Regions from separate parts of the Phytopseudomonas argentinensis genome, predicted to be linked through region 2. Evidence: predicted binding sites of a transcription regulator. Region 2 holds the regulator's gene; each other region holds the start of a gene.
The links. Region 2 encodes sigma-54, which starts transcription at its own class of promoters, with help from an activator protein. Its sites were predicted from a motif close to ANTGGCATNNANNTTGCTNT; they were not measured.
Positions count from the first base shown of each region.

Region 1: the regulator sigma-54 is predicted to act here: its motif matches at 3,820-3,839, upstream of glnA (glutamate--ammonia ligase).
Region 3: the regulator sigma-54 is predicted to act here: its motif matches at 3,887-3,906, upstream of flgB (flagellar basal body rod protein FlgB).

Region 1 is NZ_CP056087.1:1,183,441-1,193,303, forward strand. Features, by position in the region: gene SA190iCDA_RS05355 (DUF4124 domain-containing protein) at 141-767, opposite strand; gene SA190iCDA_RS05360 (DUF4124 domain-containing protein) at 773-1,303, opposite strand; gene glnA (glutamate--ammonia ligase) at 2,321-3,727, opposite strand; gene thiI (tRNA uracil 4-sulfurtransferase ThiI) at 4,057-5,511, shown strand; gene typA (translational GTPase TypA) at 5,683-7,503, shown strand; gene SA190iCDA_RS05380 (DUF2339 domain-containing protein) at 7,945-9,863, shown strand, end outside.
Region 2 is NZ_CP056087.1:1,518,072-1,527,934, reverse strand. Features, by position in the region: gene mlaE (lipid asymmetry maintenance ABC transporter permease subunit MlaE) at 1-262, opposite strand, end outside; gene SA190iCDA_RS06635 (ABC transporter ATP-binding protein) at 262-1,071, opposite strand; gene SA190iCDA_RS06630 (KpsF/GutQ family sugar-phosphate isomerase) at 1,315-2,289, shown strand; gene SA190iCDA_RS06625 (KdsC family phosphatase) at 2,289-2,810, shown strand; gene lptC (LPS export ABC transporter periplasmic protein LptC) at 2,820-3,389, shown strand; gene lptA (lipopolysaccharide transport periplasmic protein LptA) at 3,376-3,924, shown strand; gene lptB (LPS export ABC transporter ATP-binding protein) at 3,927-4,652, shown strand; gene SA190iCDA_RS06605 (RNA polymerase factor sigma-54) at 4,825-6,333, shown strand; gene hpf (ribosome hibernation-promoting factor, HPF/YfiA family) at 6,421-6,729, shown strand; gene ptsN (PTS IIA-like nitrogen regulatory protein PtsN) at 6,745-7,209, shown strand; gene rapZ (RNase adapter RapZ) at 7,226-8,083, shown strand; gene SA190iCDA_RS06585 (HPr family phosphocarrier protein) at 8,096-8,368, shown strand; gene SA190iCDA_RS23140 (hypothetical protein) at 8,633-8,764, opposite strand; gene SA190iCDA_RS06580 (superoxide dismutase) at 8,786-9,397, opposite strand; gene SA190iCDA_RS06575 (hypothetical protein) at 9,410-9,859, opposite strand.
Region 3 is NZ_CP056087.1:2,140,095-2,149,957, reverse strand. Features, by position in the region: gene SA190iCDA_RS09565 (flagellar basal body rod protein FlgF) at 1-569, opposite strand, end outside; gene SA190iCDA_RS09560 (flagellar hook protein FlgE) at 763-2,244, opposite strand; gene flgD (flagellar hook assembly protein FlgD) at 2,288-2,959, opposite strand; gene flgC (flagellar basal body rod protein FlgC) at 2,974-3,417, opposite strand; gene flgB (flagellar basal body rod protein FlgB) at 3,429-3,839, opposite strand; gene cheR (protein-glutamate O-methyltransferase CheR) at 4,125-4,952, opposite strand; gene SA190iCDA_RS09535 (chemotaxis protein CheV) at 5,053-5,976, opposite strand; gene flgA (flagellar basal body P-ring formation chaperone FlgA) at 6,056-6,814, shown strand; gene flgM (flagellar biosynthesis anti-sigma factor FlgM) at 6,959-7,297, shown strand; gene SA190iCDA_RS09520 (flagella synthesis protein FlgN) at 7,403-7,870, shown strand; gene SA190iCDA_RS09515 (flagellar brake protein) at 7,949-8,698, shown strand; gene SA190iCDA_RS09510 (MFS transporter) at 8,914-9,863, opposite strand, start outside.

The DNA of each region.
Region 1 (9,863 bases), 330 kb from region 2:
CCGCGAGCCTCAAGCTGCAAGAAGAAGCTAGAGCACTGCGGACTGCTTTTAACTTGTGCTTGGGGCTTGCAGCTTGCGGCTGCTCCCGCCACGTTGCAGGGAAAGCGCAGACGTCGAGCCGAAAGATCATGAACAGGCTCTTAAAGGAAGGGCAGGATGCTGATGATGCCCTCGTCTTCTTCCTTGGGTTTGTCTTCGATCGGGCACTCGGGGCGTACGCCGTAATCGTCCTTCTCGCACGGGCGTACCTTGCGCTTCTGGGCCAGGGACACGCGCTTCATGTGGAAGGGCTGGCTGGGCGTGCGCTCGACGATGATGCCGCCTTCGGTAATGATCTCCACGGCGATCTGGTGGGTGCCGCGGTCGATGTTCTCCAGGGGAAACACCGGGCTGCGCCCGACGCTGCCGTAGGGCTGGCCGTCGAGCAGCAGGCGGTAGCTGTGGCCGGGGTGCAGGGCCGGCTCGGCATTGACGGTGACGATCAGGTTGCCGGCATTGTCGTTGATGGTCGCGTCGGGCTGCGGGATGGTGATGCGCAGCAGCTCGTAGCTGAGGATCGGCCCGCTGGAAGTGGCGGGCGCTGGCGGTGACAGGCGGCGGGTCTGTGGCGGCTCGATGCGATTGGAGGGCGCCATCTGCACCTGGGTGGCATTGCCGTCGCGGGGGCTGTCGGTGAATACCCGGTTACCCTCGGCGTCCACATAGGTGTAGACCTGGGCAACGCTTGGCAGGGCGATCAGCAGCAGGGCGAAGAGCAGCGTGCGCATGGTACTCAGTTACCCCGGGCCGGGCTGTTGGTGCTGACCCGCTGCACCGTGAAGGTGCGCGTCTCGCTCTGCTGGACAATGCGCTCGCCCTGCATCACGGCAACCGCCAGGCTGTGCTCGCCGCGGTCCACTTCGCTCAGTTGCAGGCGCGGCACGTTGCTCGGCTGCCCGTAGGGCTTGCCGTCGAGCAGCAGGCGCAGGGTATGCCCGGGGCCCAGGCGCGGCTCGATGGTCACGCCCACGGAAAAGGTGCCGTTGTTGGCGCGCAGCGCTTCCTCGCTGGGCAGGTCGCGCAGTTCGAGAATCTGGTAGGGATTGCTCGGCAGTTCGCTCAGGCGCGGTTCACTCGTGCTGGTGGTGGGCGGCGTCGGCTGGCTGCTGGTGTTGATCGGCTTGAGCTCGACGCTTTCGGCCTGGGTGCCTTCCGGCGGCTGGTTGGTGAACACCGTGTTGCCGTTGGCGTCGGTGTATTTGTAGATCTGCGCGCTGACCGGCAGGGCCAGGATCAGCAGCAGGCAAGCGAGCGTGCGGCGCATCGGGCCGGTCTCCGCAGTAAATGATGTCGATAGCCTTGCATCGCTTCGCCGTGCTGGCAAGCGCGCCGCGTCAGGGATTTGCACTGGCTCCGAAAAATAGCCGGCATAAAAATGGTTCTTCGTACGGTTTGCGGAAAGTGTGGGTTGGCACCGGACTGGCAATTAAGTGTTCGCTGTCGATGACTTGGCACTCTCCGTTATCCCGCCGCCTGGCCTGGTAGGTTTCGCCCCTTACGGGCGAGTCACTTTCTCTTGCTTGCCCAAGAGAAAGTAACCAAAGAGAAGGGCACCCCACCATCCGGCCCCGGCTGCGCCGGGGTTCCCTCGCTCCATCACCACTCCAGGGGCACGCTGCGAAGGGCCATCCCTGGCCCATCGCAGCTCTCGCGACATCCATGTCGCTCATGGCTACCCGCCCGGCCCCTTACGTGGCGATTCCACTCGGCCTCCTGAAGGGGACTTGGGCGTCGTCTGTGAGATCGCAGCTCAAGAGCAAAAGCAGACGCTGCCGAACTTGAGTTTGTGGAAATCTTGCAAGCTCGCGCTCCGGTCCCGTCAGGAGGCCGAGTGGAGGTGTCGTGTAGGGGAGCGAGCCGCATGGATGCGGCGAGAGGCTTAATGGGCCAGGGATGGCCCATGTAAGCCGGCCCCCGGAGCGGCGCCGGAATGAGGGAAGTTTCGCGCAGCGAAACCCGGATGTCGGGGTGCCCTTCTTTGGCACACCTTTCTTGGGCAAGCAAGAAAGGTGTGGCGCCCGTAAGGGGCGCAACACATAGGTTCCGTAAACGCGGTAATGGATAGTGCTAAATCAGCAGTGATACGCACACAAAATTGCCAGTCCGGTGTCAACCAGGCACTCCCCCCTAAAATGCAAAGAACCTAAAAAGTCGCCGGAAGCCATTTTTGATGTCGCTTGCGACGGCCCGCAGGGTGGTCGCCAGGAATGGCAGGCCATAAAAAAACCTCCCCGGCAGAACCGGGGAGGTTTTCGTTACGCTGGCAAGCAGCGTGGCCTGCTTAGACGCTGTAGTACAGGTCGTATTCCAGCGGGTGTACGAAGGTGCGTACCTTGATTTCTTCTTCCGATTTCAGCTCGATGTAGGCATCGATGAAGTCGTCGGAGAACACGCCGCCCTTGGTCAGGAACGCGCGGCCCTTGTCCAGCTCTTCCAGGGCTTCTTTCAGGCTGCCGCATACCTGCGGGATCAGCTTGCCTTCTTCCGGCGGCAGGTCGTACAGGTTCTTGTCGGCCGCGTCGCCAGGGTGGATCTTGTTCTGGATGCCGTCGATACCGGCCATCAGCAGTGCTGCGAAGGCCAGGTAGGGGTTGGCAGCCGGATCCGGGAAGCGCGCTTCGATACGGCGAGCTTTCGGGCTCGACACGTACGGGATGCGGATCGATGCGGAACGGTTGCGAGCCGAGTAGGCCAGCATGACCGGGGCTTCGAAGCCCGGTACCAGGCGCTTGTAGGAGTTGGTCGATGGGTTGGTGAAGCCGTTCAGGGCCTTGCCGTGCTTGATGATGCCACCGATGAAGTACAGGGCGGTCTCGGACAGACCGGCATAGCCTTCGCCTGCGAAGGTGTTCTTGCCGTCCTTGGAGATCGACATGTGTACGTGCATGCCCGAACCGTTGTCGCCGTACAGGGGCTTGGGCATGAAGGTGGCGGTCTTGCCGTAGGCGTCGGCCACGTTGTGCACGCAGTACTTGAGGGTCTGAACTTCGTCAGCCTTGGCGACCAGGGTGTTGAACTTCACGCCGATTTCGTTCTGACCGGCAGTGGCCACTTCGTGGTGGTGAACTTCGACGACCAGGCCCATCTCTTCCATGGCATTACACATGGCAGTACGGATTTCGTGGTCGTGGTCGCACGGCGGAACCGGGAAGTAGCCACCTTTGACGGCTGGACGGTGGCCCTTGTTGCCGCCTTCCACGTCCTGATCGGTCATCCAGGAACCTTGCTCGGAATAGATCTTGAACATGGAGCCGGAGATGTCGGACTTGAACTTCACTTCGTCGAAGATGAAGAACTCGGGCTCCGGGCCCACGAATACGGTGTCACCCAGGCCGGTGCCCTTGAGGAACTCTTCGGCACGCTTGGCGATGGAGCGCGGGTCGCGGTCGTAGCCTTGCATGGTGCTCGGCTCGATGATGTCGCAGACCAGGATCAGGGTCGGCTCTTCGGTGAACGGATCCAGCACGGCGGTTTCGTCGACCGGCATCAGGATCATGTCGGAGGCTTCGATGCCTTTCCAGCCATGGATGGAGGAGCCGTCGAACATCTTGCCGTGCTCGAAGAAGTCTTCGTCCAGGGCGTCACGGGCCGGCATGGTCACGTGGTGCTGCTTACCTTTGGTATCGGTGAAGCGCAGGTCTACCCACTTCACGTCGTGTTCTTTGATCAGTTGAACAGCCTTAGACATGTTGTCCTCCAGGTGGATAGGGTCTTCGTTGACCCTTCTTTGAGTTCGTGACGCCGGGCCAGATAGTCTGCCAGGACACCCTGCCTCACAAGGGAGCAATATGCATGCCAGTGCCCCGTGATGGACGCGTGCCCTGAAAATCAGCGCTGTAGCGGGTATTGATGGCACAAAACGAATCGTCACAGCCCTTTATTGGTGCGATTTAATAGGCTTGTGTTCAATATTGGTGCAGTGGCAGATTGTTTGCGGATTTTTGATCAAAGGTTGAGCAATTTCCTTTATAATCCGCGCCCCTGTTTTTCAGGCTCTGGCCCCCAACATTTGCTCCCATGAAACTGATCGTCAAAGTCTTCCCGGAAATCACCATCAAGAGCCCGCCGGTTCGCAAGAACTTCATCCGGCAGTTGGCCAAGAACATCCGCGTGGTGTTGCGTGATCTCGACCCGCAGCTGCAGGTCACCGGTGTCTGGGACAATCTGGAAGTGAAGACCGAGGTGGCCGAGCCCAAGGTCTTGCAGGAAATCATCGAGCGCCTGAGCTGCGTGCCGGGCATCGTTCACTTCCTGCAGATCGACGAATACCCGCTCGGCGACTTCGACGATATCGTCGCCAAGTGCAAGCTGCATTATGGCGAACTGCTGAACGGCAAGATCTTCTCGGTGCGTTGCAAGCGCGGCGGCCGCCACGCCTTCTCCTCCATCGACGTGGAACGCTACGTCGGCAGCCAGCTGCGCCAGCAGTGCGGCGCCGCCGGTATCGACCTGAAGAAGCCCCAGGTCGAGGTGCGCATCGAGATCCGCGACCAGCGCCTGTACGTCATTCATCACCAGCATCCCGGCCTGGGCGGTTACCCCCTGGGCTCGCTGGAGCAGACCCTGGTACTGATGAGCGGTGGTTTCGACTCCACCGTGGCGGCCTACCAGATCATGCGCCGCGGCCTGATGAGCCACTTCTGCTTCTTCAACCTCGGCGGCCGTGCCCACGAGCTGGGGGTGATGGAAGTCGCCCACTACCTGTGGAAGAAGTACGGCAGCAGCCAGCGCGTGCTGTTCATCAGCGTGCCGTTCGAAGAAGTGCTCGGCGAGATTCTCGGCAAGGTCGACAACAGCTACATGGGCGTGACCCTCAAGCGCATGATGCTGCGCGCCGCCAGCCGCCTGGCCGAGCGCCTGCAGATCGACGCCCTGGTGACCGGCGAGGCGATCAGCCAGGTGTCCAGCCAGACCCTGCCGAACCTCTCGGTGATCGACTCGGTCACCGACAAGCTGGTGCTGCGCCCGCTGATCACCAGCCACAAGCAGGACATCATCGATACCGCGGAGCAGATCGGCACCGCCGAGTTCGCCCGCCACATGCCCGAATACTGCGGCGTGATCTCGGTGAACCCGACCACCAAGGCCAAGCCCCACCGCGTCGTCCATGAAGAAGAACAGTTCGACATGGCGATTCTCGAGCGCGCCCTCGAGCGCGCGCGCCTGATCGCCATCGACCGGGTGATCGAGGAGCTGGGTCAGGACGTGCAGGTCGAGGAAGTCGCCCAGGCCTTGCCGGGCCAGGTGGTGATCGACATTCGCCACCCCGACCAGGCCGAAGACGAGCCGCTGGAGATCGAGGGTGTGGAAGTCCAGGCGCTGCCGTTCTACGCCATCAACAACCGTTTCAAGGAGCTGGACGAGAACCGCCAGTACCTCCTTTATTGCGACAGGGGCGTGATGAGCCGCCTGCATGCCCATCACCTGCTGAGCGAGGGGCATGCCAATGTGCGCGTTTATCGTCCGGCATAAGACGCCCGGGCTCAATGGCGGCAGTATCCGCCATCGCCCTCCCGACCCGATTGGCGGCGAGTTTGCCGCCACACAGCGTTAACAGACTGCCTTTACCCTTAATCCCGATTTTTCGCGTTGGGCCCTGAAGCAACTGCCGGGTAGCCCGACCCAACCTACGAGACCACTACTGTGATCGAGAATCTACGCAACATCGCCATCATCGCCCACGTTGACCATGGCAAGACCACCCTGGTCGACGCCCTGCTGCGTCAGTCCGGCACCCTGGAGCGCAGCGAGCTCAACGACGAGCGCGTGATGGACAGCAACGACCAGGAAAAAGAGCGCGGCATCACCATTCTGGCCAAGAACACCGCCATCAAGTGGAACGACTACCGCATCAACATCGTCGACACCCCCGGCCACGCCGACTTCGGCGGTGAAGTCGAGCGCGTGATGTCGATGGTCGACTCCGTGCTGCTGGTCGTCGACGCCCAGGACGGCCCGATGCCGCAAACCCGCTTCGTGACCAAGAAGGCCTTCGAAGCCGGCCTGCGTCCGATCGTGGTGATCAACAAGATCGACCGTCCGGGCGCGCGCCCTGACTGGGTCATGGACCAGATCTTCGACCTGTTCGACAACCTCGGTGCCACCGAAGAGCAGCTGGACTTCCAGGTGGTCTACGCCAGCGCCCTGAACGGCATCGCCGGTCTGGACCACACCGACATGGCCGAAGACCTGACCCCGCTGTACCAGGCCATCGTCGACCACGTCCCGGCGCCGAACGTCGACGTCGACGGCCCGTTCCAGATGCAGATCTCGGCACTGGACTACAACAGCTTCCTGGGCATCATCGGCGTTGGCCGTATCGCCCGTGGCCGCGTCAAGCCGAACACCCCGGTCACCGCCATCGATACCGAAGGCAAGAAGCGTAACGGCCGTATCCTCAAGCTGATGGGCCACCACGGCCTGCACCGCGTGGACGTCGAAGAAGCCACCGCCGGCGACATCGTCTGCGTCAGCGGCATGGACGAGCTGTTCATCTCCGACACCCTGTGCGACCAGAACAACGTCGAGGCCATGAAGCCGCTGACCGTCGACGAGCCGACCGTTTCCATGACCTTCCAGGTCAACGATTCGCCGTTCTGCGGCAAGGAAGGCAAGTTCGTCACCAGCCGCAACATCAAGGAGCGCCTGGACAAGGAGCTGCTGTACAACGTGGCCCTGCGTGTCGAAGAAGGCGACTCGGCCGACAAGTTCAAGGTCTCCGGCCGTGGTGAGCTGCACCTGTCGGTACTGATCGAGAACATGCGCCGCGAAGGCTTCGAAATGGGCGTTGGTCGTCCGGAAGTGATCATCCGTGAAGTGGGCGGCGTGAAACACGAGCCGTACGAGAACGTCACCATCGACATCCCGGAAGAATCCCAGGGCAAGGTCATGGAAGAAATGGGTCTGCGTAAAGGCGACCTGAGCAACATGGTGCCGGACGGCAAGGGTCGCGTACGCCTGGAATACAACATCCCGGCTCGCGGTCTGATCGGCTTCCGTAACGCCTTCCTGACCCTGACCAACGGCGCAGGCATCCTGACCTCGATCTTCGACCGTTACGACGTGATGAAGTCGGGCCACATGAGCGGCCGCCAGAACGGCGTACTGGTGTCGATCGACACCGGCAAGGCGCTGACCTACTCCCTGGAAACCCTGCAGGCGCGCGGCAAGCTGTTCGTCGAGCACGGGCAGGAAGTCTACAACGGTCAGATCATCGGCCTGAACAGCCGTGACAACGACCTGGGCGTCAACCCAACCAAAGGCAAGAAGCTCGACAACATGCGTGCTTCGGGTAAGGACGAAACCATCGCCCTGGTGCCGCCGGTTCGCTTCACCCTGGAGCAGGCCCTGGAATTCATCCAGGACGATGAATTGTGCGAAGTGACTCCAAAGTCCATTCGCCTGCGTAAAAAGATTTTGGACGAAGGCGAGCGCACCCGCGCTGCCAAGAAAGCCAAGAACTGATCCGGTTCTAGCTGACTAGAAAGCCCCCGTCGGTTCACGCCTGCGGGGGCTTTTTTGTGGGCGTTGCCGATGGGGGCAGCGTCGCCACTATCGAGCATCTTTTGCCGGTTGCCAGAAACCATCCGCTTTTGCGTTGTCTGTGCCGATGCGTAGGCGAGCCGCCGGGTTCGGCTTGATGTTCACCTGCCACATTTGTGATCGACTGCATCATCCAAGCGGTGCGCGCAGCCCCTATAGGGCACCTCTAAAAACTATCTGCGTTGTCACCGCGGCGTTAAAAACAGGCTCAAAATGCTCATTTACAACACGTAAACTCCGCTTTTTCGCCTGTTTTTGCCTTGCGCTGACTGCCTCGCCAACGTTTTTAGAGGTGCCCTATAATTCGCGCTCTGCCAGGCCCGTGCCCGGCATGGATGATCTTCTCTTCAAGGATTCGAGCGCATGCAGTGGATTTTCATGCTGATCGGGCTGGTACTCGGTGCCCTGGTGCTGGGCGCCGTGAGTGGCGAGGCGATGGCCGGCGCGCTTCTGGGCGCCGTCGTGGGGCTGGCGGTAGGGCAGGCGATCGCGCTGCGGGCGCTGAGGCTTCAGCACGAGGCGCTGCGCAAGTCGCTGGCAGGACTGATCGAGCGCTTCAACCAGGGCACGGGCGATCTGCATGAGCGCCTGCTGCGCCTGGAAACGGGCGCGCAGCCGCAAACCGATGTCGCGGCCGAGCCCCATGAAGAGCCACCTGCGCAGGCTGTTGTCGAGCAAGCCGTTGCGGCGCCGGTCGAACTAGCCGCGCAGCCTGAGTGGGAACTCGAATGGGTATTGCCCGCCGCCTCGCCTGGCGAGCCACCGGTGCAGGCGAGCCCGGAGCCCGTCCTCGAGCAGCCTGACGTACCGCCTGTCTCGGCGGCTGCGCGGGTCACCGAGCCGACAGCGCCCGGGCTTCTCGAGCGCGGCATCACCGCTGCCCGGGCCTGGCTGCTGGGCGGTAATACCGTGCTACGCGTGGGCCTGGTGCTGCTCTTTCTGGGCCTGGCGTTCCTGCTGCGCTATGCCTCCGAACGGGTGGTGGTCGCCATCGAGTTGCGCTACGCCGGGGTGGCGCTGGCGGCGATTGCACTGCTGGCGCTGGGCTGGTGGCTGCGTCGGCGGCGCCCGGCCTATGCCTTGCTGATGCAGGGCGGTGGTATCGCCGTGTTGTACCTGACGGTGTTCGCGGCCATGCGCCTGCATCCCTTGCTCACGCCGCAAGTCGCGATGGTGCTGCTGGTGGTGGTGACGCTCTGTTCCGCCGTGCTGGCCATCCTGCAGGACGCCCGCGGCCTCGCTGCGGCAGCAGCGCTTGGCGGCTTCGCGGCGCCGATCCTGGCCTCCAGCGGTGGCGGCAGCCATGTTGCGCTGTTCAGCTATTTCGCCCTGCTCAATGCCGGGATCTTCGCCATCGCCTGGTTCAAGGCCTGGCGCGAACTCAACCTGATCGGTTTCGTCGGCACCTTTGGTATCGGTCTGGCCTGGGGCCTGCGCTCCTACACTCCGGAACTGTGGCTCAGCACCCAGGCTTTCCTGCTGCTGTTCTTCCTGATGTACGTGGCCATCGGCCTGCTGTTCGCCCGTCGCCGCCTGCTTGAGGCGTCGAGCGAACCGGAAAACGATTCCCGCCAGGCCCTGCTCAAGTGGTCGGCGCGCCAGGCAGGTTACGTGGATGGCAGCGTACTGTTCGGTACGCCTCTGGTGGGCTTCGGGCTGCAGTACGCGGTGGTTCAGCACCTGCCCTTCGGCCCTGCGTTCAGCGCGTTGGCCATGGGCCTGCTGTACATGGCGCTGGCCCGGGTGCTGGTTAACCGTGCGCCGGGACGTGCCGTGCTGCTGATGGAAACCTGCCTGGCGCTGGGCGTGATCTTCGCCACCCTGGCCATTCCGCTGGGGCTGGACGCCCGCTGGACCTCCGCTGCCTGGGCGGTCGAAGGCGCTGGCTTGTACTGGCTGGCGCTGCGTCAGCAGCGTCTGTTCGCGCGGCTGTTCGCCCTGCTGCTGCAAGTGGCCGCCGCAGCGGCCTATTTGTGGGAGGTGCGCTTCGGTTACGACACCTTGCTCACGGGCTCGGCGCTTGGCGCGCTGATGCTGGCTGTGGCGCTGCTGTTCAGCTTCCTGCAGCTGCGCGGGGCGGGAGACGGCGTGGCAGATCGTGAGCGCAAGCTTCAGCCGGCCCTGGCCTATGGCGGCCTGGCCTTCCTCTACCTGCTGGCTCCGCTGTGCTTCGGGCCTTACGCCACGGCCGCCGCCTGGGCCGTGGCCGGCGCCGCGACGCTGTTCGCCGGGTTGTCGCTGGGCGCACGCAGCCTGCTGACTGGCGCTTTCGTGGTGCAGGT
Region 2 (9,863 bases):
CGGAGCCGTATTTGGCGAGAATGCTGAAGCCCTGCAGCGACAGCACCATGCCGATGAACACGCCGGATACCACGATGATCGCCAGGGACAGCACGCCCACCGAATAAAGCTGCTTGATCAGCAGCTGCAGGCCATTGCCCGACGTGCCGCGGCCGAACAGCGCGCGCAGCAGAAAGATCGTCGAACGCCCCAGCGCGGCGACCACATCGATACCCGCCCGCCCGAACAGGCGAACGCGCTCGAGTGAAGATGTCCTGCGCATCAGCGCCCTCCCAGTAGATCGTCGTGGTAATTCGGCGCTTGGAAATGGAAGGGAACCGGGCCGTCTGGCGTTCCCTGCATGAATTGACGCACCCGCGGATTGTCCGAGTCACGCAGTTCGGCCGGCGTGCCCTGACCCAGCACCTGGCTGTCGCCCACCACGTAGATGTAGTCGGCGATGCTGGCCGTCTCGGCCAGGTCATGAGAAACCACGATACTGGTAATGCCCAGGGCATCGTTGAGCAGGCGGATCAGCCGCACCAGCACGCCCATGGCGATCGGGTCCTGACCGACGAACGGCTCGTCGTACATGAGAATCTGCGGATCCAGGGCGATGGCCCGTGCCAACGCCACGCGACGCTTCATGCCACCGGAGAGTTCATCAGGCATCAGATCGATGGCGCCGCGCAAGCCGACGGCCTGCAGCTTCATCAGTACAATGTCACGAATCATTTCTTCGGGCAGCTGGGTATGCACGCGCAGGGGAAAGGCCACGTTCTCGAACACGTCGAGGTCGGTAAACAGCGCGCCGCTCTGGAACAGCACGCCCATCTGCTTGCGCATGTCGAACAGTTCGCTGCGCGACAGGTCGGGCAGGTTCAGGCCGTTGACTCGAATCTCGCCAGCGCTCGGACGCAGCTCGGCGGCGATCAGGCGCAGCAGCGTGGTCTTGCCACAGCCGGACGGCCCCATGATCCCGGTAACCTTGCCACGCGGGATGCAGATGTCGACGTTCTTGAAGATATCTCGCTCGCCGCGCTGAAAACTTACGTTCTTAAGCTCGACCGCGTACTGATTTTCCGCGTTCATTGGAACTCCATTGCGTACTGCCTTCCTAATCAGACGCCCGGGATCGGGACAAGGGCACTCCGTTCGCCCTTTCGAAACGGCTGCGGACTATAGCATTTGCATATTTGCCCGCCAAAGCCGGGCAGCACCAGCGTTCAGGGTTGTGACAGCTTTGCCATTTATGCGGCCGCAGCATGGATGATGAGTCCAGAGGGCTTTCCCGCTATAATCCCCGTCTTTTTCGTCGAGCAGTCCAAGCCGAGCATGAACCAGACCCGCGACCTGATTGATTCCGCACAGCGCACCATTCGCCTCGAGATCGAGGCGGTGCAAGAGCTGCTGCCTCGTATCGACGCCAATTTCGTCAAGGCCTGCGAGCTGATCCTGGCCAGCAGGGGCCGCGTGGTGGTGGTGGGCATGGGCAAGTCCGGGCATATCGGCAACAAGATCGCCGCGACCCTGGCAAGCACCGGCACCACCGCATTTTTCGTCCATCCGGCCGAAGCCAGCCACGGTGACATGGGCATGATCACCCGCGATGACGTGGTGCTGGCCCTCTCCAACTCGGGCTCCACCGCGGAAATCGTCACCCTGCTGCCGCTGATCAAGCGCCTGGGCATCACCCTGATCAGCATGACTGGCAACCCCGAGTCGCCGCTGTCCAAGGCTGCGGAAGTCAACCTGGACACCCGTGTGGCCAAGGAAGCCTGCCCGCTCAACCTAGCGCCGACCTCCTCCACCACCGCCTCGCTGGTGCTGGGCGACGCCCTGGCCATCGCCCTGCTCGAAGCACGTGGCTTCACGGCCGAGGACTTCGCCTTTTCCCACCCGGGTGGCGCCCTGGGTCGCCGCCTGCTGCTCAAGGTCGAGAACGTCATGCACGCCGGCGACCGCCTGCCCCAGGTCAAGCGCGGCACCAGCCTGCGTGACGCCCTGCTGGAAATGACCCAGAAGGGCCTGGGCATGACCGCGGTACTGGAAGCCGATGGCCGCCTGGCCGGCGTGTTCACTGACGGCGATCTGCGCCGTGCCCTGGACAAAGGCGTCGATGTGCGTGATGCGCGTATCGACGAGGTCATGACCCCCCACGGCAAGACCGCCCGGGCCGACATGCTCGCAGCCGAGGCCCTGAAGATCATGGAAGACAACAAGATCAGCGCCCTGGTGGTGATCGACGCCAATGGGCGCCCGGTGGGCGCCTTCAACCTGGGCGACCTGCTGCGCGCGGGGGTCATGTGATGAATGACCTGCTGCAACGCACCCAGGCGATCAAGCTGGCGATCTTCGATGTCGACGGCGTGCTGACCGATGGCAAGCTGTACTTCCTGGTCGACGGCAGCGAGTTCAAGACCTTCAACACCCTCGACGGCCAGGGCATCAAGATGCTCATCAACTCGGGCGTACGCACCGCCATCATCAGCGGCCGCAAGACCCCGGTGGTCGAGCGCCGCGCCCAGAACCTCGGCATCCAGCACCTGTACCAGGGCCGCGAGGACAAACTCGACGTGCTCGACGAACTGCTCGCCGAACTGGGCCTGAGCTACGCGCAGGTCGCCTACCTGGGCGACGACCTGCCGGACCTGCCGGTAATCCGCCGGGTCGGCCTGGGCATGGCCGTGGCCAGCGCCAACGAATTCGTGCGCGAGCATGCTCACGGCGTGACCCGGGCACGGGGCGGCGAAGGTGCCGCCCGAGAATTCTGTGAACTGATCATGCGCGGACAGGGTACGCTCGACGCCGCCCAATCCGCCTACCTCTAGGGCCTGCCGATGCTGCGCAAATTCCTCACCCCCGTCCTGCTGACCTTCGGCGCATTGCTGATCGTGGCGGCCGGTTACTGGAACATCAATCCGGACAGTTTCTCCAGCGCGCCCCAGCACAGCGGGCCGGAAAACCCCATCGATTTCTATGCGATCAATGCGCGCAGCGTGCAGTACCTGCCCGACGGCCGGGTACAGAACGACATGACCAGCGAACGCCTCGAACACGTGCAGAGTAGCGACACCACCCTGCTCACCGAACCGCGCATGAACCTGTTCCGCGGCACCGAACTGCCCTGGAAGGTACGCAGCGCCCGTGGCGAAGTCGGCCCCGATGGCAACGAAGTCGAACTGATCGACCAGGTGCGCGTCGAGCGCACGGACGAAAAGGGCCGCCCCACTATACTCACCACCAGCCGCCTGACCGTATTCCCGCAGAAGGAATATGCGCAGACCCAGCAAGCCGTTAGAATCGACGCGGCCAATGGGGTGACCACGGCGCAAGGAATGAAAGCGTACTTGAATGACGGCAGGATGATCCTGCAGTCCAATGTAAGAGGCCAGCATGAGGTTCGTTAAAACCCTCCCCCTACTTCTCAGCCTTGGCGCCACGCTCGGAAGCGTAAGCGCCTGGGCTCTGCCGAGTGACCGCGATCAGCCGATCCGCGTGCAGGCCGACAGCGCTGAACTGGACGACAAGCAAGGCGTAGCCGTGTACCGCGGCGACGTCGTCATCACCCAGGGCACCATGAAGATCACCGGCGACACCGTCACCATCACCCAGAACGCACAGGGCGACATCGACGTGTTCACCTCGGTGGGCAAGCCGGCCTACTACGAGCAGAAGCCGGCAGCCGACAAGCAGATCGTCAAGGCGTACGGCCTGACCATCCAGTACTTTGCCGCCAACGAACGCATCGTACTGATCGACCAGGCCAAGGTGGTGCAGGAAGGCAATACCTTCGAAGGCGAGAAGATCGTCTACGACACGCGCCGCCAGATCGTCAACGCTGGCCGCGCCACCGGTACCAACGTGTCGAGCCCGCGCCCGCGTATCGACATGGTGATCCAGCCGCAGAAGAAAGCAGCCCCCGCTGCCGAGCAGGGTCAATAACCATGGCGATTCTGAAAGCCCAGCACCTGGCCAAGAGCTACAAGGGACGCCAGGTCGTGCGCGACGTCAGCCTGAACATCGAGAGCGGGCAGATCGTCGGCCTGCTCGGCCCCAACGGTGCCGGCAAGACCACCTGCTTCTACATGATCGTGGGCCTGGTGCAGGCCGACCAGGGCCGCGTACTGATCGACGACCTGGACGTCAGCCACCAGCCGATGCACGGCCGTGCCCGTGCCGGGATTGGCTACCTGCCCCAGGAAGCCTCGATCTTTCGCAAGCTCAGCGTCGCCGACAACATCATGGCGATCCTGGAAACCCGCAAGGACCTCAACCGCGAACAGCGGCTGCAGGAGCTCGAGAGCCTGCTGCAGGAATTCCACATCACCCACATCCGCGACAATCTGGGCATGAGCCTGTCCGGCGGTGAACGCCGACGCGTCGAGATCGCCCGCGCCCTGGCCACCTCGCCGAAATTCATCCTGCTCGATGAACCCTTCGCCGGCGTCGACCCCATCTCCGTGGGCGACATCAAGCAGATCATTCATCACCTCAAGGCCAAGGGCATCGGCGTGCTGATCACCGATCACAACGTCCGCGAAACCCTGGACATCTGCGAAACCGCTTACATCGTCAGCGATGGCCAGCTGATCGCCGAAGGTGATTCAGCGGCGATCCTGGCCAACCAGGTGGTCAAGGAAGTCTATCTAGGCCACGAATTCCGCCTCTAGCGGATCCCCTCCCCATGAATCCTTGCCAGCGCCCATTACCGTTCGAGCCGTATCGCAACGAAATGGTAACAGGCCCTAGGCAAAGTGCTCGGATTCAGGCATATAATTTGCTTCCTAGTGGCGCTTCGTCGCCCTGTCGTGGATTACGTACAGACGCCGGATAAGGTCTGCAATGAAACCATCGCTAGTCCTGAAAATGGGCCAGCAGCTGACGATGACGCCGCAGCTGCAACAAGCCATTCGCCTGCTCCAACTGTCGACCCTGGATCTGCAACAGGAAATCCAGGAGGCCTTGGAATCCAACCCGATGCTGGAGCGTCAGGAAGAAGGCGAAGACTTCGACAATTCCGACCCGATGGCCGATGGCGCCGAAAGCGCGGCCGCGACCGCGGTCCAGGAAGAGACCTTTCAGGAGTCGAGCTTTCAGGAAAGCCCGCAAACCGTCGACAACCTGGAAGACGGCGAATGGGGCGAGCGCATTCCCAATGAGCTGCCCGTGGATACGGCCTGGGAAGATATCTACCAGACCAGTGCCAGCAGCCTGCCCAGCAATGACGATGACGAATGGGACTTCACCACCCGCACGTCCTCGGGTGAAAGCCTGCATAGCCACATGCTCTGGCAACTGAACCTGGCGCCCATGTCCGACAAGGACCGTCTGATCGCCGTGACGCTCATCGACTGCATCAACGATCAGGGCTACCTGGAGGAAACCCTCGACGAAATCGTCGAGTCCTTCGACCCTGAGCTGGATGTCGAGCTGGATGAAGTCGAAGCCGTGCTGCGCCGTATCCAGCAGTTCGAGCCGTCTGGAATCGGCGCTCGCGACCTGCGCGAATGCCTGCTCCTGCAACTGCGCCAGTTGCCCGCCTCCACTCCGTGGCTCAAGGAGGCACAGCGCCTGACGGCTGAATATCTGGACCTGCTCGGCAACCGTGACTACAGCCAGCTGATGCGCCGCATGAAGCTCAAGGAGGACGAGCTGCGCCCGGTCATCGAACTGATTCAGAGCCTCAACCCGCGCCCTGGCTCGCAGATCGAGTCCAGCGAGCCGGAATACGTGGTGCCGGATGTGATCGTGCGCAAGCACAACGATCGCTGGCTGGTGGAGCTCAACCAGGAAGCCATGCCGCGCCTGCGCGTCAACGCCCAATACGCCGGCTTCGTGAAGCGCGCCGACTCCAGCGCCGACAACACCTTCATGCGCAACCAGCTGCAGGAAGCGCGCTGGTTCATCAAGAGCCTGCAGAGCCGTAACGAGACCCTGATGAAGGTCGCCACGCAGATCGTCGAGCACCAGCGCGGCTTCCTGGATTACGGCGACGAGGCCATGAAGCCGCTGGTGCTGCACGATATCGCCGAGGCGGTGGGCATGCACGAGTCGACCATTTCCCGCGTCACCACCCAGAAGTACATGCACACCCCGCGTGGCATTTACGAGCTGAAATACTTCTTCTCCAGCCACGTCAGCACCGCCGAAGGCGGCGAATGTTCGTCGACCGCGATCCGCGCAATCATCAAGAAACTGGTCGCGGCGGAAAATGCGAAAAAGCCATTGAGCGACAGCAAGATCGCTGGTTTACTGGAAGCACAGGGCATTCAAGTGGCGCGCCGCACAGTCGCCAAGTACCGTGAATCGCTCGGTATAGCGCCTTCGAGCGAACGCAAGCGATTGATGTAAGGTGCCCTTGTAGCGAAAGCAGCGCCCCAGTGTTCCTGCGGCAGGTTCAATACCCGCCACTCACACACGGCAACAAGGAGAAGCGGTATGCAAGTCAACATCAGTGGACACCAGCTGGATGTGACAGACGCACTACGCAGCTACATCGAAGAAAAGCTCGAGCGCCTCGAGCGGCACTTCGACAAGATCACCAATGTGCAGGTTATCCTGGAGGTCGAGAAGCTCAAGCAGAAAGTCGAAGCCACCTTGCACATCGCAGGAGGCGAAGTGGTGGCCAATGCCGAACACGACGACATGTACGCAGCCATCGATCTACTCACCGACAAACTCGATCGCCAACTTATCAAGCACAAGGAAAAACAGCTCGATCGCCAGCAGGGCGCGATGGCCCGCTGAGTTCGTCCTTCTCCTATGATCCGACTTGAAACCATCCTGACCCCCGGCCGTTCCCTGGTGAACGTGCCGGGCGGCAGCAAGAAGCGTGTCCTCGAACAGATAGCCAGCGTGATCGCGCGCGATCTGCCCGATCTCGATGGCCAGACCATCTATGAAAGCCTGATCGCCCGCGAGAAGCTCGGTTCGACAGGCTTCGGCAACGGCATCGCCATTCCCCATTGTCGCCTGCCCGGCTGCAACACGCCGATCAGCGCCCTGCTCAAGCTGAGCACTGCCGTCGACTTCGACGCCATCGACGGCGCCCCCGTCGACCTGCTCTTCGTGCTGCTGGTGCCCGAAGCGGCGACCGACGAGCACCTCGAGCTGCTGCGCCAGATCGCCAGCATGTTCGACCGCGAGGATGTCCGCGAACGGCTTCGCCAGGCCCAGGACAGCGAATCCCTGTACCAGACCGTCGTAAACGTCCAGAACGGCCAATAGCCTGCGGGGTTAGCCCATGCGCCTGATCATCGTCAGCGGTCGTTCCGGTTCGGGCAAGAGCACGGCGCTCGACGTCCTCGAAGACAACGGGTTCTATTGCATCGACAACCTGCCGGCCGGCCTGCTGCCCGATCTGGCGGAGCGCGCACTGCCCAATAGCGAACTGCTGCATCCGCAGGTGGCGGTGTCCATCGATGCGCGCAACCTGCCCAGCCAGCTCAGGCGCTTCTCCGAACTGCTCGACGAAGTGCGCTCACGCAACATTCGTTGCGATGTGCTGTACCTGGATGCCAGTGAAGAAACCCTGCTCAAGCGCTTCTCGGAGACACGCCGGCGCCATCCGCTGACCAACGACCAGCGCTCCCTGGCCGAGGCCATGGATGCCGAGGTCAAGCTGCTGAGCCCGATCATCGACCGGGCCGACCTGAAGATCGATACCACCCACCTGAACCTTTATCAGTTGCGTGACACCCTCAAGTTGCGTCTGCTCAACCAGCCCGAGCCCGGCACCGCATATCTGATCGAGTCGTTCGGCTTCAAGCGCGGCATGCCGGTGGATGCCGATCTGGTCTTTGACGTTCGCTGCCTGCCCAACCCTTACTGGAAGCCCGAGTTGCGTGATTTCACCGGCCTCGAGCAGCCGGTGGAGGGGTACCTGGCGGCGCAGGCGGATGTCGAGGAGATGTATCAGGATATCCATGCCTATCTGCACAAATGGCTGCCGCGTTTCGCCGCCAGCAACCGCTCCTATGTGACCGTGGCCATCGGCTGCACAGGCGGCCACCACCGCTCCGTCTACCTGGCCAATCGCCTGGGCCAGGCCCTCAAGCCGCTGTTGAAGAACGTTCAGATCCGCCACCGCGACCTCAGTTAAGGAATTGCCGCGATGCCCGCCCGTGAAATCACCATCATCAACAAGCTCGGCCTGCATGCCCGGGCGGCCGCCAAGTTCGTCGGCGTCGCGGGGCGCTTTCCGTGTCAGGTGAAGATTGGCCGTAGCGCCGAAGCCCTGGTCGACGGCAAGAGCATCATGGCGGTGATGATGCTGGCAGCAGGCAAAGGTACCAACGTGCACCTGCTGACCGAGGGGGAACGCGAGGACGAGGCGCTGCAGGCCCTGGTCGACCTGATCAACAACTACTTCGACGAAGGCGAGTAGCGGAATTCGGACAGCGCAGCGGCGCGCCGCACGCGCCACCAGTTAGGGTCTGTTGACGTTTCACGCACGGCCGCGCCGGAGCCCTACGGGTGGGGCCGCCTAGGTTGCGTGGGAAAATCTCGCCATGCGTCGTTGGAGGACTGGGCAAGGGAAAACGCGGACGGCCAGTCCATTCCCTGCGTCCTCTGCCTAGCGGATCGCCGCCCGGCCTGGCGAGATTTCTCGCGGCAACGCGGCTCGCGTTGAAACGTCACAGACCCTAGGTCAAAACCAGCCCGGCGCACCATTCAGGAGCTTGCCGACGAGAATCAACCCGCCGGCAAAAACCACCATGAAACCCAGCGCATGACGCAGTGAGCGGCGGTTGGCCATGATCAGCTCATGCAGTGGGCTCATGGATGCTCCTGAAGCCGTGGATCACGCCATCGCGGCTTGATAGCGGCGGGCAACCTCCGCCCAGTCCACGACGTTGTAGAACGCACCGATGTATTCCGGGCGGCGGTTCTGGTAACGCAGGTAATAGGCGTGCTCCCAGACGTCCAGGCCGAGGATCGGCATGTTGCCGTTCATCAGCGGGCTGTCCTGGTTACCGGTGCTCTCGACCACCAGCTTCTTCTGCGGCGTCACGCTGAGCCAGGCCCAGCCGCTGCCGAAGCGGGTCAGTGCAGCCTTGGTGAAGGCTTCCTTGAAAGCCTCGAAACCACCCAGTTGGCTGTCGATGGCCGCTTTCAGATCGCCCTGGGGCTCGCCACCACCATTGGTGCTCATCACCGTCCAGAACAGCGAGTGGTTGGCGTGACCGCCACCGTTGTTGATCACGGCGCCGCGCTTGTCTTCCGGCACCTCCTTGAGACGGGTCAGCAGCTCCTCGATCGGCAACTCGCCCAGTGCGTTGCCTTCCAGGGCGGCATTGAGGTTGTTGACGTAGGTCTGGTGGTGCTTGCTGTGGTGGATCTCCATGGTCTGCGCATCGATGTGCGGCTCCAGGGCATCGTAGGCATAAGGCAGAGCAGGCAGGCTATACGGCATGGTTTCACTCCTCTAATGGTACTGACGGGCGGCAGGCACCATGTGCGCTGCCGTTGACGCATCGCCGGACGCCCGGGCATCCAGCAATCGATCTGTACGGGGGTAGGCCCCGTGCTCGGCGACAAAGTTCAATACACCGGCGTAAGTGCGCCGGCTGTGATTCATGGCGGCCTGGCGCAGCGCGGGCGACAGCTGCTCACCCGCCATGCAGCGCAGCAGGTGTTCGTGGCAGGCGCACAGGTGCTCGGCAGCGCCCTCGGGATGGCCCGTGGTCAACTGCAGGTCGGCCAGGTTGTGCTGCGAGACGACGAACGCCGCCACCGCCGCCTCGGCGTCACGCCAGCGTTCGAACAGTACCTGGGCCAGGGCGAGAGCCTGCAGGTACTGCTCGCGCGCCTCGACCCAGCGGCCTTCGGCGAAGTGGCGGTTACCGGCCGCGATGAGTCGTTTCCACTGCTCCATGATC
Region 3 (9,863 bases), 620 kb from region 2:
GCTTCCGGCGGCTGCGGGCCGTTGAAGCGGATCAGCCCGTCGGTGCCCTTCTGCATCTGCTTTAGGTCAGGATTGACCAGTCGCAGCCGGTCGACCTCGGCCAGCACCCGGGGCGCTTCGCCGAGGGCGCGGATACTGATGGTGCCGTCCTGGCCGATCTCGATCTTCTGCTCAGGCGGCACGGCAATGGGACCGGCATTGCCCATGACCGGCATGCCGTTGCCGGTGCGCAACATGCCCTGGGCATCTACATTCAGGCTCGCGGTGCGCACGTATGCCTCGGTACCGTCGGGGGCCTGCACCGCCAGCCAGCCCTTGCCGCCGATGGCGACGTCCAGATCGCGCCCGGTTTCCTGCAACGAGCCCGGCGTGAAGTCGGTGCCCGGTCGCTCGCTCATGGCGAATACGCGCGAAGGTTGGGTCTCACCGAAAATCGGCATCGAACGCGCCTGCTCGAAATCACGGCGAAAACCGGTGGTGGAGATGTTCGCCAGATTGTTGGCGTGAGCACGCTGGGCCAAGGTGTTGTTATGGGCACCAGTCATGGAGACGTACAGCATCTTGTCCATGTTTTCCTCCGAGGTGGGCGACGCGCCCGCGACTCTGTCCACACCTCAAAAGCAATACACATGCCACATCACAAAAAAACAAATAAGCAACTGAATTAAAAGAGTTTTTATAAAAACAAAAGGCTCCCGAGGGAGCCTGTATTTTGTCGTTCGGCGAGTCGTTGCCGGTTCCGGCAACGACTCCCTGACGCTATCAACGCAGGTTGATGATGGTCTGCGTGATGGCGCTTTCGGTTTCGATGGTCTTGGCGTTGGCCTGGTAGTTGCGCTGCGCCACGATCAGGTTGACCAGTTGGTCGGACAGCTCGACGTTGGAGTCCTCCAGCGCGCCCGATTGCAGGCTGCCCAAGGTGCCGCTTCGCGGCGTTCCAATCACCGGCTCGCCGGACTCCGAGGATTGCACCCAGGCGGTCTTGCCCACCGGAGTCAAGCCCTGCATGTTGGCGAAATTGGCTAGCACCAGCTGGCCCTGCACCTTGGTCTGACCGTTGGTGTAGCGGGCGAAAAGAACGCCGGTCTCGTCGATCTCGAGCCCAGCCAATTCGCCCGTGCTATAGCCGTCCTGCACGACCTTGGCCACCGAGAAGGTGCTGTTGTACTGCGAGGAGCCGCGGAAATCGAACTTGACCGCAGCACTGGCTTCGGAGCCGTTGGCGGCCCAGGTAGTGCCTTCGGCATTGGTGGGCGCTGCGGGAATCCAGCCATTCATGCTGATGGAGCCGTCCGGATTGACACTGAGCCCGGCGCTCAGGCCAGCGGGATCGACGGTCTGCAGCTTGCCGGCAGCGTCAAAGCTGATGCCGGCGGAAAGCGGCTGGGTATTGGCCGGATTCAGCGGGTTACGGCCGTCGACCAGAATCTTGACGTCCCAGTTGTTAGCCCCGGTCTTCACGAAATACTGGGTAAAGGAATGCGCATTGCCCTGGGCGTCATAGATGTTGACCGAGGTAGAACGGTTGTAACTGGTCGGGTCCGCCGGGTTGAAGGAAGCGTTGGCCGCAGTAGTACCTGCTGCAGCACCTGCGGCATTGGCAGCTGCAAGCTGCGCCGGGGTAGCCGCTGCGGTAGCTGCGGCAATTTCCGCAGGAGTTGGGTTCGGGTTACCTGGCAACAGCGAACCGTTGAACGCCGTCTGATAGGCACCGTCATAAGCGCTCTGTCTCAGCACCGGCACGCTCTCGGTCGAGTTCAGGTTGAACGGCTGGGTAATGGTGCTCGTCGAGCGCGGCGCCTGGCTGGCGGTTTCCACCTTCAGGTTGCCGATGATGCCATTCTGCAGGTTGCCGTTGGCATCCACGCCGTAACCCTGCAGGTTGTGCCCGAAGTTGTTGACGATGAAACCCTCACGGTCGGTGCCGAAATAGCCGGCACGGGTGTAGCTGATATCGCCGTTGTTGCTGGTACGGAAAAAGCCGCTGCCATTGATGGCCAGATCCAGCGAGTTCTTCGTGTAGTTGATGTTGCCCTGGCTGAACAGCTGGGACACATCGCTGAGCAGCACGCCACTGCCGATCGGATTGGAGCCGCTGCTGAGCATCGACGAGGCGTACAGGTCGGCAAACTCGGCGCGTGACTGCTTGAAGCCAGCGGTGCCGGCGTTGGCGATGTTGTTACCCGTCACATTGAGGTCGCTGGTCGCAGCACGCAGGCCACTCAGACCGATATTGAACGACATGAAAACTCTCCTTGCCGACTACCCGGCAGTTACAGCCTGTTAATTACTGACCAATGACCTGCACCTGCGACAACGGCACGTTGCCGATCCCCGCCAGGTTGAGCATCAATTCATTGCCACCCAGGGTGACGCTGTCGACGTTGGCCGGCAGCAAGGTATAAAGCCCCTTGGTTTCGTTGCCGTACGTGGCCTGGGCCTCGAACTTGTAGGTGCCCGGCTTCATCACGTTGCCGCTCGAATCCTTGCCATCCCAGATGAAGCTCACGTTGCCGGCTTTTTGCTCACCCAGGTTGATGCGATTGACCACCGCGCCGGAACTGTCGTAAACGTTGACGTACACGTTGCTGCTGCTGGTCGGCAGCACGGCGCTGGCCTTGAAACTCTCGCTGGTATCGACGACAGCCTTGTCGACCGGCACGATCACCTTGCGCCCGACCAGCGAGGACGCCTGCAGCGCCTGGGACGACTGATAGCCGGACAGGATGGTCTCCATGCTCGAATTGAGCTTCTCGACCCCCTCCACGGTACTGAACTGCGCCAGCTGCGCGATGAACTCGCCGTTGCCCTGGGGCTCCAGCGGGTTCTGGTTGTTCAACTGGGCCACCAGCAGGTTGAGGAACTGGTCCTTGCCCAGTTCCTTGTTCTGCGTGCTGTCCTGCTTGACCTGGTATTTGTCCAGTACGGAACTGGAGCCTACGCCATCAACGGTGCTCATCGCTCACTCCCGGCTCACTGACCCAAGGTCAGAACGCGCTGCATCATCTGCTTGGCGGTATTCATCATTTCCACGTTGGTCTGGAAGGCACGACTGGCGGAGATCATGTCCGCCATCTCCTCGACCACGTTGACGTTGGGGTAATACACGTAGCCCGCCTCGTCCGCCGCCGGATGATTGGGCTCGTAGCGCGGCATCAGGCTGCTTTGATCCTCGACGATACCCAGCACCTGCACGCCGGCGCCTGACTGATCCTGGTCGGCGAACAGCGAACCGTTACTGCCCCCCTGGGCATTCTGGAACACGGTGGCAAACACTGGATGGCGTGCGCGATAGGTCTGGTCGATGCTCGACGAGACGGTTTCGGCGTTGGCAATGTTGCTGGAGATGGTATTGAGGCGGGTGCTCTGGGCACTCATACCGGTTCCGGCGATATTGAACACACTGGTCAGGGACATGTCAGGCTCCTTTATTCACCACGCAGGGCGCTCATGAGCCCTTTGAATTTACTGTTTAGCAGCGTGAAGCTGGTCTGGAAGGCCACCGCGTTCTCGGCGTAATTGGCTTGCTCGACCTGGGCATCGACGGTGTTCTGGTCGATGGAGGGCGCGGTGGGCGTGCGATAAGCCAAGGCCGCATCGCCCATTGGCACGCCTTCTGCTGCGATATGCCGGCTGTTGGTGGTCTGCAGCCCCGACGTGCCACTGCCGCTGCCCTTGGCAGCCTGCTGCGCCAGCACCGAGGCAAAATCCAGGTCGCGGGCCTTGTAATTGGGGGTATCGGCGTTGGCCATGTTGTTGGCCAGTACCTCGGCCCGCTGGGCACGGAAGCCTAGGGCCTTCTCGTGGATGCCAAGTGCTTTGTCGAAACTGATGCTCATCTCAGGAACCTTTGCCGTAGCGGCTCGCCTGTTCTCGTGCAAAGATCACAGCAAGGCACGTGCCAAATATTTTTTCTGCTTATAAATCAGCTAGATCGCTGAAAACAGGAGGCGTTAAGGGCCAAGGCGGCAAAGCTTTTCCGCCGTTTGGCAAGGTGGCAGCGGCAATATCAACAGCCATTTGCCGCTTTTCTGACGCCGCGACGACAGAACATCGTCAGCTGTTGGGTGGGGACAAAGAAAAACGGGAGGCCATGGCCTCCCGTTTTGTTCAGGGCGCAAGAATCACTTTGCCTTGTAGATGATGCCTGGGCTGCACTGCACCATCTGATACTTCTCGGGCAACCCGTTGAGCGCCTCGGATGCACCGAGAAACAGGTAACCGCCCGGCTTGAGCATGGCGTGGATACGCGTGAGGATGTCCTTCTTCACTTCCGCCGAGAAGTAGATCAGTACGTTGCGACAGAACACGATATCGAACTTGCCAAGGCTGGCATAACTGTCGAGCAGGTTGAGTGGTCGGAATTCCACACGGCTCTTGACCGCCGGCTTCACCACCCAACGCCCCGGCCCCTTGGGGTCGAAGTAACGCTGAAGGCGATCCTGGGCAAGGCCCCGGCCCATGGCCAGGCTGTCATACTCGCCCGACTTGCAGTTGTTCAGCATGGTGGGCGACAAGTCGGTGGCCACGATCTGGATTCCCGCCTTGAGCTGGCCGATATTGCTGCGCTCGAATTCATCGATGCTCATCGACAGCGAATAAGGCTCCTGACCCGACGAGCAGGCGGCCGACCAGATACGCAGGCGCTGCCCGGGATAGGCCTTGATCAGCTCGGGCAACACGCGATTCTTCAGCACTTCGAAGGGATAGGTGTCGCGAAACCACAGGGTTTCGTTGGTGGTCATGGCATCGACCACCTGCTCGCGCAAGCCACTGCGCGGCTGGTTCTGCATACGCTGCACCAGTTCGCCCAGGGTCTTGATGCCGTTACTCTCCATCAGCTTGTTGAGTCGGCTGGAAACCAGGTATTGCTTGTTGCTGCCCAGCACGATGCCACAGGCTTTTTCCAGAAAGATCCGGAATTGCTCGAAATCCAAATTACCTGAAGACACTCGTGAGGCCTCGCCCATCTGTTGAATCGGATACGGGGAACGCTCCCAGAAGCGCTCGCCGGTTTGCCGGTACCTGCCAGCCCTGTTGACGCTGCGACGATCAGCCAGCCTTGATGCGTTCCACCACCCGGGAAGCCAGATCATCCGGGCGGAATTTCGCCAGAAAGTCGTCGGCCCCCACTTTCTTTACCATGGCCTGGTTGAACACACCGGACAGTGAAGTATGCAGGAGAATGTGCAGCTTCTGCATGCGCGGATCGGAACGGATCGCTGCGGTCAGGGTATAACCGTCCATCTCCGGCATCTCGATATCGGAGATGATCATCAGCAATTCCTGCTCCGGCGTCTTGCCGGCCTCGACCATCGTGCGCAGGTACTCCAGTGCCTGGCGACCGTCGTTCAGCGCCGTGACCTCCACGCCAACGGTCTGCAGGCAACGCATCACCTGCTTACGGGCGACCGAGGAATCATCGACGATCAGCACGTGCTGGCTGACGGCCTTGGTCTGCACTTCGTCATCGATCACCCCTGCCGAGATCACTTCGGAGGTGGGCGCCACTTCGGCGAGAATCTTCTCGACGTCGATGATCTCGACCAGCTTGTCATCCAGCCGGGTGACCGCCGTCAGGTAGTGATCGCGCCCCGTGCCCTTGGGTGGCGGGTGGATCTCTTCCCAGTTCATGTTGACGATGCGCTCCACCGAACGCACCAGGAAACCCTGCACCTTGGTGTTGTACTCGGTGATGATGACGAAGCTGCCGTTGAGGTCAGCCAGCGGACGCTTGCCGGTGGCAATGGACAGATCCAGGATGGGGATCGTACCGCCGCGGATGTTGGCCACGCCTCGAACCACCGGGCTCGACTTGGGCATAATGGTGAGTTTTGGGCACTGCAACACCTCCTTCACCTTGAAGACGTTGATCCCGTACAGCTGAGAGCCGTCGAGACGAAACAGCAGCAGTTCCAGGCGATTTTGCCCAACCAGCTGAGTTCGCTGGTTGACCGAATCCATCACACCGGCCATGTACGGGCTCCCAAGATTCCAGTAACACATCAGATTTGGTTAGCGTAGCAGGCGGCACGCGCCTTGCTTCGAACCAGACATGAATGCACAAATGACAATTATCCGACGGGCGATGGCCAAGAGCCTTCGTTGCCTGGCAGTTTTACCTGCTTTGCTGGCGCTCGGCTATAGCACGCTGACGACTGCCTCCGTCACCCTGCCCGATCAGCTTATCGGCGAGACCCAGCGCTTTCTTGAGCAGGCAGTTGCAGACTATTTGCAGCGCAGCAATATTCAGGCGCGCCACGAGGTGCAAATCAACCGCCTCGACCCACGGCTACGCCTGCCCCTGTGCGATCAACCGCTGACGATCACCCTGGAAACGCCGGCCGAACCGGTTGGCCGGGTAACGACGCGGGTGCGCTGTGACGGGACCTCCCCCTGGACAGTGTTCGTTCCGGGCCAGGTGCGACTTTATCGCGAGGTGGTCACCGTGGTACGCCCGGTCAAGCGCGAAGGGGTACTCGGTGAAGGCGACCTGATGCTTGCCGAGCGCGACGTCGGCCTGCTCAACCAGGGCTACATGATCGATCTGGACCAGGCGATTGGCCGCAAGACCACCCGCCCCCTGCAACCCGACCAGGTGCTATCCCCCACCTTCATTCGCCAGGCGGAAGTCATCCGCCGAGGCGACCAGGTGGTGATCAGCGCACGCAGCGGCGGCATCAACGTGCGCATGCCCGGCGAAGCGCTTTCCGACGGCGCCGTGGGCAAGCAGATCAGCGTACGCAACCAGCGTTCGCAACGCGTGGTGCGCGCCCGCGTGGTGGGCCCCGGACAGGTAGAAGTGTCGATGTGAGGACGGCTCGACCAACGGACTGGCTGACGATCGGGCAAGGCTGTTTTAGACTGTGCAGGCGACGCGATTTTTTTTGCCTAAAGTTTTTCCGGGCACAGCCGACACACTAGGCAAGCGTCCACACACCGTTAGAGGTTTTGCATCATGGTCATCGACTTCAACCGACTCAACAGCTCCACGCCAGCCAGCACTACCCGTGCGGGCAGCACCCAGGGCGGCAAGAACGAAGCCATCGACAACAAGGCCGCTGGCAGCACCGCTGCGGCTCAGCCGACCCCTGCTGCCGGCAGCAAGAGCGGCGAGTCCGTTCAGCTGAGCAGCGAAGCACAACAGTTGCAGAAAACCGTCGACAAGCTGCGTGACCAGCCTGCCGTCGATAGTGATCGAGTGGCCAAGCTGAAACAGGCCGTTGCTGACGGTAGCTACCAGGTCGACAGCCAGCGCGTCGCCAGCAAGCTGCTCAATTTCGAATCCCAGCGCTAGTCTTCGGCTCGCACTGGGGTGTTGGACGCCCGAAAACCGTCTTGATGCCAGTCCGCTGCTACAGCAGACGCGCGCCTGAAGGTTTCACCCCGGAGAGCCTGAACCATGAACATCACGCCCCTGCTCGACCTGTTCAACGAGGATATCGGCTACGCAGCGCAACTGCTTGAGCTGATCGACGCCGAATATGATGCCCTTGGCGAACATGACCTGAGCAAGTTGCAGGACATTCTGGCCAGCAAGCAACCGCTGCTGGCCTCCCTCGAGCAACACGGCAGAAGCCGCACCCAAGCCCTGGTCAGCCTGCAGTTGAGCCCTGACCGCTCAGGCTTGCAGGCGCTTGCCGAGCGTTCGGACAGGGGTGACGAACTGATCCAGGCCAGCGAGCAATTGAACGAGCTGCTCGAGCGCTGCCAGGAAGCCAACCTGCGCAACGGCCGAGTCATTCGCTCCAGCCAGAAATCCACGGCCAGCATGCTCGGCATCCTGCGCGGCGCGGAAACGCCGTCGCTCTATGACAGCAGCGGCAGTACCGCTAAAATCGGCAACAAACGCCCGCTCAGCCAGGCCTGACATAACGACAAGATGCGCGGTGATGCACCCGGTGCCTCATTTAACGCAGCAGTACCTCGCCCCGGAGATCACTGGACCGTGTCCAACCCCTTCGCTCAGGACTGTGGCCCGCAACCTCCCAAGGTGCTCAAGGCACCGGTGGAAATCGTTGCCAACCTACGTCTCCTGCAACAGCATCATGACCCGCTGACCCTTACGTTTCATGAGCGCAACCAGCGCTTCCAGAGCTACGTGATCGAAATCGACCGAGAGCGCAACCTGCTGGTTCTCGATCAGATGATCCCCAGTGACGGCGAACGCTACCTGCAAAATGGCGAAGCCTTCAGCGTCGAATCTCAGCATGACGGCGTGCGCATCGCCTGGGATTGCCCGGCGGGCATGCGTACGGGTGAGCACCAGGGGGAGCGCTGCTACATCGGCGCCATTCCCGCCGAAGTGCATTACCACCAGCGACGCAACGCCTTTCGTGCCGCGCTCAAGCAATCGGAGCAGGTCAAGGTACAACTGGGCGGAACGCGACTGCGCAACCCGCTCGAAGGCCTGATGCTGGACATCTCTGCCTCGGGCTGCAAGATTCGCCTCCCTGGCGACGCCGGCAAGCAACTGCAACCTGGGCAGATCTACGAGATGTTCAGCGCGCAGCTACCCGTCGGCAAGCTGGAGACGGCCATCGAGCTGCGTCACACCCGCTACGACGACAAGCTCGACGTCACCTACGCGGGCCTGCACTTCGACAACCTGAGTGGCCTGCAGCAACGCCTGATCGAACGTTTCGTCTACCAGCTACAGCGCGAGGCGCGCCGCTTCGAGAGCGACACCTTTCTCTAGGGTCTGTTGACGTTTCAACGCGAGCCGCGTTGCCGCGAGAAATCTCGCCAGGCCGGGCGGCGATCCGCCAGGCGGGGGACGCAGGTAATGGACTAGCCGTTCGCGATTTCCCTTGCCAAGTCCTCCAGCGACGTATGGCGATTTCTCGCGCACCCTAGGCGGCCCCCACCCGTAGGGCCGTGCGTGAAACATCAACAGACCCTAGCCCTTCCGCGTCAGGCCTGTGGCGTGGAGGAAGGCTGCGGGCCATCGCTCTGGCTTTCGGCGTCTTCGGGTTCGCTCGCCACGGGCTCCTGCATCTGCTCCTGCACCACCTGCTCGTCGACCCTCGGATCCAGCGCGGCAACCAACGGCGATGCAGTCATGTTCACCGGCATGGCCACGTGCTGCAGCGGCGCGTCGTCGACCTGATGCAGGTGGGTGACGATATTCGAACGCACTCGCCAAACCAGCAACAGCCCGCACAGGCAGAAGAACGCATACAGCATGTTGGCGCCAAAAAAGCGCATCAGCACACCGACCAGCAGCGGCCCGATACAGGCACCGACCCCGAAGGTGACCAGTAACATGGCAGTCAGCGACACCCGCCGGTCCGTCTCGACGTGGTCGTTGGCGAATGCCACGGCCAACGGGTAGAGGCTGAACTGCAGCATGCTGACGATGAAGCCCACCGACACCAGAAGCAGCAACGGCGCTTCGGAAACGATGGCCAGAGGCGACGCGACCAGCACCATCAAACCTGACATGCCGCGGATCAGCTTGACCCTGTCGAAGCGATCCGACAGCCAGCCCAGGGGCGCCTGCACCACCAGCCCGGCAAGGATGCAGCAGCCCATGAAGATACCGATCTGCTCGTTCGCCAGCCCCATCTCGGCGGCGTAAAGGGGCGCCAGGCCATAAAAGGAGCCAATCATCAGGCCGGCAACGCCAATGGTGGTAAGCGACAGCGGAACGCGGCGCAAGAAGAAGCGCATTTCCAGGGGCGCGGGGCGCAGCGGCGCCGGGTGCAGGCGCCGGGTCAACGCCACGGGCACCAGACACAGGGCGAACGCCAGCGCCACCAGCATCAGCAGCTCCAGCCCCAGGGTCGGATGCACCACCAGCACCAGTTGGCCGAGCACCAACCCCAGGTAGGACGCGGCCATGTAGCCGGCGAAGACCAGAC